2 regions of the Alteromonas sp. AMM-1 genome follow, and region 1 is predicted to be linked to the other one. Evidence: predicted binding sites of a transcription regulator. Region 1 holds the regulator's gene; the other holds the start of a gene.
What was found. The regulator sigma-54, encoded in region 1, starts transcription at its own class of promoters, with help from an activator protein. The targets are predictions, from matches to a motif close to GTTGGCACGNNNNTNGNNT.
Positions count from the first base shown of each region.

Region 2: the regulator sigma-54 is predicted to act here: its motif matches at 1,780-1,798, upstream of ACLR2L_RS15350 (PEP-CTERM sorting domain-containing protein).

Region 1 is NZ_JBLBUE010000006.1:48,047-52,262, forward strand. It holds gene rapZ (RNase adapter RapZ) at 1-476, opposite strand, end outside; gene ptsN (PTS IIA-like nitrogen regulatory protein PtsN) at 507-956, opposite strand; gene hpf (ribosome hibernation promoting factor) at 969-1,256, opposite strand; gene ACLR2L_RS02625 (RNA polymerase factor sigma-54) at 1,281-2,759, opposite strand; gene lptB (LPS export ABC transporter ATP-binding protein) at 2,828-3,553, opposite strand; gene lptA (lipopolysaccharide transport periplasmic protein LptA) at 3,553-4,140, opposite strand; gene lptC (LPS export ABC transporter periplasmic protein LptC) at 4,109-4,216, opposite strand, start outside.
Region 2 is NZ_JBLBUE010000122.1:483-4,698, reverse strand. It holds gene ACLR2L_RS15355 (bile acid:sodium symporter family protein) at 1-699, shown strand, start outside; gene ACLR2L_RS15350 (PEP-CTERM sorting domain-containing protein) at 1,073-1,732, opposite strand; gene ACLR2L_RS15345 (methyl-accepting chemotaxis protein) at 2,149-3,768, shown strand; gene ACLR2L_RS15340 (carbohydrate porin) at 3,796-4,216, shown strand, end outside.

The DNA.
Region 1 (4,216 bases):
CGGGAACTCTTTTTGCCCAGGATCCGTTCGCGGATCAGTTCAGCCAGCTGGTGGATTGACAGATTGTCGGTGTCGATATACAAATCTGCGCGTTCGGTAACCGGGGCGAGCAGTTCGCGCTCTGCCTGGATGGATTCGGCCAGTGATTTGTTAAGCTTTGCCAGTGGATGCAAACGACGTGTTTCGCTGAATCGCTTAACCAGGATATCGTCGCTGGCATCAATATACACGATGGTCATTGTCCAGGACGAGGGCAAATAATCCAGAATTTCAACCAATTCATCCGGGTCTTTTGGCAGGTTACGCACATCAATACTTACCGCAACCTGATCGTATTCATCTACTACAGTGTGAGTAAGCGTGGGCAGCAAATTTACCGGAATGTTGTCAACACAGTAATAACCCAGGTCTTCCAGTGCGCGTAACGCAACAGATTTACCTGAGCCAGAGCGCCCGCTGATAATGATGAGTTTCATGTGTAGCCCAGTTCCTTGTTAGCCGGTTGTTCAACCATCACAGAGAGCAGCAATAACCTCTTCTTTGGTTTCGGCTCCACGAATGGCTTTGATAATATCTTTCTGACTGAGTTTACCTGCGATAGTTGCCAAAGTCTGCAAGTGGCCTTGAGTTTGATTTTCCGGCACTAATATCGCAAAGAAAATATCGACGGGCTTATCGTCAATGGCGTCAAAGTCAATAGCGGGCGTAGTCGTCACCACCACGGCGGTCACTTTGGATAAATCTGCCAGCCTGCCGTGCGGCAGTGCAATACCATTGCCAATACCAGTACTGCCTACTTTCTCCCTGGCCATCAATGCACTGAGCACTGTTTCCTTGTCGATTTCGGGACTCGTCTGAGCGGCGATATCACTGATAATTTCAAGAATTCGTTTCTTGCTATTGCACTGAACCGCACACTCGGTGCGGTCCAGGCTCACTAACGCTTGTATATTCATAAGGTTGGTGACTTAATGTTTTTTGAGCTTTTCCTTGTGCTTGATAACCTGTCTATCCAGTTTGTCTACCATGCTATCAATCGCCGCGTACATATCGGAATCTTCAGACGAAGCAAACACTTCAGCACCGCTTAAGTGCACTGTAGCTTCCGCTTTTTGACTCAGTTTTTCAACATTCAGGATCACATGCACATTGGATATGTGATCGAAGTGTCGCTCCAGTTTAGTAAATTTTGTCTCAACATAATTACGCAAAGAATCGGTAATCTCAACGTGATGACCTGAAAGATTAATTTGCATAGTTCGTCTTCCTTATATTTCAGCCTAAATGAGGCTCTTGCGTTGGTTAGACGGTGGAATCGAAAGCGATTCCCGGTATTTTGCTATTGTCCGCCGGGCAACCATAATGCCTTGATCAGCCAACAATTGAGCAATCTTGCTATCGCTGAGCGGTTTACTGGGCTTTTCTGCGGCAACCAGTTTCTTAATTAACGCACGAATTGCTGTAGACGAACATTCGCCGCCAGACTCAGTGGCAACATGGCTGGAGAAGAAGTACTTCAACTCAAAAATACCACGCGGTGTGTGCATGTACTTTTGTGTTGTCACGCGCGAAATGGTGGACTCGTGCATATCTACCATTTCTGCCACGTCATTCAGTACCATGGGCTTCATCATTTCCGGCCCGTGTTCAAAAAAGCCAAGTTGCTGTTGCACAATACAGTTTGCCACTTTCATCAGCGTTTCGTTACGCGATTCCAGGCTCTTAATGAACCATTTGGCTTCCTGCATATGTGAACGGATAAACTGTGAATCTGAGCTGTTACGCGCTTGGCGACTCATGGCCGCGTACTGCTGGTTAACGCTCAGTTTCGGTAAACTATCCGGATTGAGTTCTACCATCCATCGACCATTGCGCTTGGTCACCGACACATCCGGGATCACGTATTCAGGCTCTTTGGTAATAAGAGCACTGCCAGGACGGGGGTTAAGTGTTTGCAACAAACGCATGGCTTCACGCAAATCGTCCTCTTTTAGACGCGATTTACGCATAAGGGTTCGATAATCTTTACTGCCAAGTAAGTCGGCGTATTCGTCGATCAGCATTTTTGCTTCGTTCAGCCAGGGCGTATCTTCGGCAAATTGCTTTAACTGAACCAGAAGGCACTCCTGTGGCGTCCGTGAACCAGAACCAATCGGGTCGAACATTTGAATGCGTTTCAGTACGCATTCCACTTCGTCCATTTCTATGGGCTCATCCACATCGTCTTCAGAATTTACGCTTTGAAGAATGTCGTCCAGGCTAACCGTTAAATATCCTGATTCGTCAATTGAGTCGATGATAGCGATAGCTATAGCCCGGTCTACATCGCTGAATGGGGTTAAACGCATCTGCCAAAGCAAATGGTCCTGAATGTTGTCGGTGGTTTCACCCTGAAAAATTTGTTCGTCGTCGTTAGATGACGGGCCCGGTGCAGGGGCCGAGCCTGCTGAGTAGTATTCGTCCCAGGTGCTGTCGATGGGAAGTTCATCGGGTAATTCGTTCTTCTCCAGCGCTTCGTTGGTATCCATACTGTCGCTGCTGGTACTGGGTTGCGCCTCGTTGTCGGCATCCAGGTTGTTTCTTTCAAAGTGGTCGGTATCGCTACTTTCGTCTATTTCCAGCAGTGGATTAGCGTCTAGTGCTTCCTGAATTTCCTGCTGTAAATCCAGCGTAGAAAGTTGCAGCAGCTTAATAGCCTGCTGTAACTGCGGCGTCATGGTAAGTTGTTGACTAAATTTGAGTTGTAAAGATGGTTTCATCTACTTCTTTTCTTAACGCCCTGTTATTGGATGGGGTATTGCATCAAGCTTTTTCATATTTACCTTAACTATAGCCTGAATTGCTCACCAAGGTATACATCCTTCACTTTTTGATTACTTAAAACCTCTTCTGCGGTGCCCTGGGCTATCAGTTCACCCTGGCTCACTATGTATGCTTTCTCGCACACATCAAGGGTTTCCCGCACGTTGTGGTCGGTAATTAATATACCGATATCCCTATCCCGCAAATGCTGAATGATCTTCTTTATATCATTAACCGAAATTGGGTCAACACCTGCAAAGGGTTCGTCCAGCAAAATAAATTTGGGATTGGCCGCCAGAGCCCGGGCAATCTCTACCCGACGGCGCTCACCACCCGATAAACTCATGCCTGTACTATTGCGTATATGGTTGATATTAAATTCATCAAGCAGGGCATCGGCTTCATTCTGGCGTTCATCTGCACTTAAATCTTTACGCGTTTGCAGAATAGCCATGATGTTGTCGAATACGCTGAGTTTGCGAAAAATAGACGCTTCCTGCGGCAAATAGCCAATGCCATGGCGCGCGCGTTCATGCATGGGCTGGCGGGTTAGATCCATGTCGCCAATGCGTATGTCGCCTTTGTCCAGTGGCACCAATCCAACGATCATGTAAAACGTAGTGGTTTTACCTGCGCCATTAGGGCCGAGTAAACCTACAATCTGGCCGCTTGACACTTCAACACTAACGTCCCGTACCACCTGGCGGGATTTATAGGATTTTGCCAGGTGTTTCGCTGTGAGTACTGCCATTAGCGCTGGTCTTCCTTAGCATCGGTATCAGGTGTGGGATTCTTGGGCTTTTTGTCCTGCTTATCTTGCTTTTCCTGCTTTAATGCATCAATAGTTTGGGTGCTGAATACCGTGGTAACACGGCCAGTGCCACTGCCATCGCCTTTGGCGATCAGTTGCTCTTTTTCCATGTTGTACACAATAGAGTCACCTTTCACCACAGAGCTGTTTTGCAGTAGTTCTGCTTTGCCGGTTAGCGAGATCGTGCGGCTACCTACTTCGTAGCGAATTTCAAATGCCTTGGCTTCCACTGTGCGACCATCATCCAGCTTTTGGCGGTAAATAGCAGGCTTGCCCGTGGCAGAAAACACTTCTTTACCTTTGCCTTCAGTGGCTTCTACTTCTACCCGGTCGGCCAGAATATTCAGGCTGCCTTGTACAATTTGTACGTTGTCGATAAACACCGACTTTTTATTTTTACCGTCTAAGAATTGTGATTCAGCTTTTAGCTCTATCGGCTTTTTAAAGTCCGATTGTTCTGCATAAGCAGTGGTTGCTAACACAGCTAGTGCAGCACTAGTTAGCAGGCTGATAAGTGGTTTGTACATGTTGATTTAACTCATAAGTTTTATTCAGCAAATCGGCCGTTAATCCATTGCTTTGAATAGTAAATTCAGGTCCGGA
Region 2 (4,216 bases), on a different contig from region 1:
TTTATTGTGATGCCACTGGCCGCCTGGCTTATTTCCCTTCTGCTAGGCCTGAATAGCGAACTCATGACAGGTATGATGCTGGTAGGTGCAACCGCCGGTGGTACGGCTTCAAATGTAATGACTTATCTTGCCAAAGGTGATGTAGCGTTATCCGTTAGCATGACAATGATGTCGACATTGGTTGCTGTGGTTATGCTGCCTGTCCTTACCTGGCTCTATTTGGGTCAGGACATTGATGTGCCTGCGGCATCAATGCTCACGATGTTGATTAAGGTAATACTGCTACCCATCGCCGCGGGTATGCTGCTCAATCATTTTTTCTCAGCCCGGTTGAGTGCGTTAACCCCTTGGTTTTCACGCTTCTCTGTTACGGCGATACTGCTGATCATTGCCATTGTGGTGGCATTAAACAATCACAACCTCAACAACCTGGTTTGGCCGGTTGTGATTGCTGTAATGCTACACAACCTGACCGGCATGGCCTGTGGGTACTGGGCTGCCCGCAAACTCAACTATGACACCGTTGTTGCCCGTACCGTTGCCATTGAAGTGGGTATGCAAAACTCAGGATTAAGCGTGGCATTGGCGTTAAAGTATTTTTCTGCTGCCAGCGCACTGCCTGGCGCGCTATTTAGTATTTGGCACAACCTGTCGGGCGCATTATTCGCCAGCTATTGGCAGAAAAAAGATAAACCGTAGGATAGCGAGAGCATGGCAATCTAATTTAGGCCACACCAGTCTGTATCATTATGAATTGTCGAGGTGTCAAAGTTCGTGCAGTGAACACGACCTCGACTGCACGTTGAAGAATGAAGTTTCGTTGAAACCTTTGGCACCAAAGCCCTCATCGTTTCGCATCGTGTTTAGTAGATTATTATAATCTCTCGATTACTTAAAAACGGAGAGCGGATCGAAAAGTCTATTAAACGCACCGCTACGAATGCAGACTTTAATATTTCAGTGGTCACTTTAAGGCTCATAAGTCAGGACAATGCTAACTGCGATGAGCACAATACAGACATAAAAAAGCCCCGCTATTGCGAGGCTTAATGATACTGCCGAAAGAAGTAAATCAAGCAGCTTTCTTTTTGCGTGAAAAACCGATGCCAGCTAAGCCAAGGCCGAAGAGAGCCAGCGTAGCTGGCGCTGAGGCTGGAACTGATCCACTAACTTCAGCATAGTTAACGGCCAGCTGATCCATCCAAAACCAGCTTTGTAAAGATGATTCAATAAAACGGATCTGATCAAAGTCACTTCCTGCTAGCGAAATATTAACCGTAGAGCCATTTCCAGCAATTCCAGCCGAGGATACAACTACATCATTCAAAAGTGCCTGTATAGTAAATGTGTAATTCGCCCCATGTGCATACCAATCAAACGACGCTTCCGAAACAACGTCGTCAAAAGTAAATGTGGCTGTCGTCTGTCCTTGATCAACATAACAGTTGTCATAGATACCAACACCGATGTAATTCGATCCACTGTAACTGAAAGAGCCAGGCAGGCAGGCGCCAGCCCCGTAGAGAAGGATCGAGTTATCAATATTCGAAGATACGGTCAATCCCTCACCGACAAACTGGGTATTCAATACTTCCCAGCTATAAGCAGCTTTTCCCGCTTCAAATCCGAATACCTGGTCTGCTCCCGTTAAAGAAGAACCGCCAACAGTAATAATGCCGGCATTAGCAGATCCTGCAAACAAAAGCGCCAGTGTGCACACAAATTTTTTCATCGGACTACCCTTTTAAACGACGTCTACAAATTTATATTGACCTTGAAAAGCAAATCACATACCAAAATTTAATCAATTGATTTAAAAACAAAATATCAATATGTTGACCCATCCGGTGTAACAAAGTGTAAAAAAAATTGACAATTTCCATGTGTTGACAATCCGGCAAACACCATTTGGCAAGGTAGTAAAGCAGAGCCACTACTACTTGCTTAAGATACTGAATCAAGGTAGTTTTTCGCAGGCTTTTTTGCCTTAACCTCCAGCCTGAACACAAATCATTCTCAATCAACAAATCATTTAAAATCAATACCTTAAACCAAAGAACTATATATTTTATCAAATCAAAAAGGTAGACTCCCGCATTACTTAAATTGGTGCTGCGTTTGTCAGCTAACTTTTAGATCCAGGCTGTTATGGGTTCACTCAATTTATCGCAAAAAACCTACCTGATTATCTTCACCACACTGCTGGTGTTACTCGTACAAAGTGTGTTGGTGCTTAACACCATGTCTGATATTAACGAGTCCACTGAAAATCAGAGCAAAGTTATTGTGCCGTTGACTGCCAGCGTCGCAACTCTGCAATTAGACATCGTTCAGGTGCAACAATGGTTGACTGACATAAGTGCAACCCGAGCACAAGACGGTCTGAACGACGGCTTTGAGAGCGCAGAAAAATTTGCCAATCAGGCCTTACAGCAAATGGATATCATCAGCAGACTGTTGCCGTCCCAGCAAGGGCGAATCAGCAGTATACGAGCGGCTTTTACAGTGTATTACGACACGGGCAAAAAGATGGCTCATGCTTATATAAATGGCGGTCCAGCTGCCGGTAATAAAATAATGGGGGAGTTTGACCAGGCCTCTGAGAGCCTTCAAAATCAGCTGCAACCGCTACTGCAAGCTGCTTCTGACCTGGCAACACAATCAGAACAAGAAGTGCAAGAGAATACCCGCTTTGGTACAAACGTCTCTATTGCCTTACTAGTTTTAGCCATCCTGATTACCGGGTTACTTACCTGGTTTGTAAAGAAATTAGTGTTAAAACCACTTGGTCACTTAGAGCATATGTTTGCATCACTTCTGGATGGCAAAGCAAACCTTACTTTTCGGTTTAACGTTCGTCATAAAGACGAGATTGGCAATATCAAGCATAGCTTCAACCTGTTTCTGGACAAAATATTTGGTTTAGCCGATGAACTGCGCAACAAATCAGAAAACGTCGTTGACGACCTTGGGCCTATGGAAGAACTATTTGCAGTCGTCGAGCAAAATGCGAACCGCCAGATTTCGCATACCGATTCGCTATCAGCCGCAATGAATGAATTATCGGCAACATCCCGTGATGTTACTGAAAACACAAGGGTTGCAGCCGAGCGCATTACCTTGGCTACGAGCCAAGTACAAGATGCTACTGCTCTGGCAGAAAAAAATAGAACACAAACGGAGCAAATTGCTTCTAGCATAAACACGTCAGCGCAAACCATTAACGAACTCAATAGCTACACCAAAGAGATCGTGGCAATGGTGGGGACTATTCGTAACATCGCTGACCAGACCAACTTGTTGGCGTTAAACGCGGCAATTGAAGCTGCCAGAGCCGGAGAACAAGGTCGAGGTTTTGCTGTGGTAGCCGATGAAGTAAGAGCCCTTGCCAGTAACACGCAAAAATCGACTACCGAAATAGACAACATCATCACAACGCTCCAAGCTACTACGCAAACAGCAGTGAATGAAATGACTCAGTGCCGGGATGACGTCAGTATCTGCGTGACCGACGCAGAGCAATGTCAGCAGGAATTAGTATCAGTGCAGCATATCATGGCTGAAATTAATGAAATGACTTTCTCCATTACCACCGCAATGAACCAACAGACGCAGGTAGTAGAAGAAAACTCACAGAGTCTGTCTGAACTTTCGGCCATGTCTTATGACTCTGAAAAAGGTGTCACCCAGGCTCGGAAACGAGTCACCTCTTTACACGACAGTGCCCATGAACTGAAAAGCTTGTCTTTCACCTTTAGCGGTCAGTGATCAAGAGCAAGTGTAACGGGATCTGTGATGTCGCTGTTAAGGATTATTTACCTATTTTTGTTGCCAGTATTGGGGTTGTTTACGACCACAAACTCGATTGCCTCTGACCAGGCGGCCAGCTGGGATTTTGGCATCAGCTATACTGCAGAGCTTATGCACAACGCCCGTGGCGGACTGGAGACAGGCTCAACCTATATGGATATCGCCGAACTCAATTTCACACGAAGCAGTGACAATGGTCAGTGGTATGGTTACCTTTTTTACACCAATAACAATTCATTCAGTGCAGATAAAGTGGGTGATACCCAGGTAGTCAGTAATATTGATTCAGAGCAAATGCTGCGTGTCATGGAACTGTGGTATGAAACCGAAATCTCCTTTGGCATCAATTTAAAAGCCGGTTTATATGACCTGAACAGTGAGTTTGACGCCATAGAACCAGCCGGGT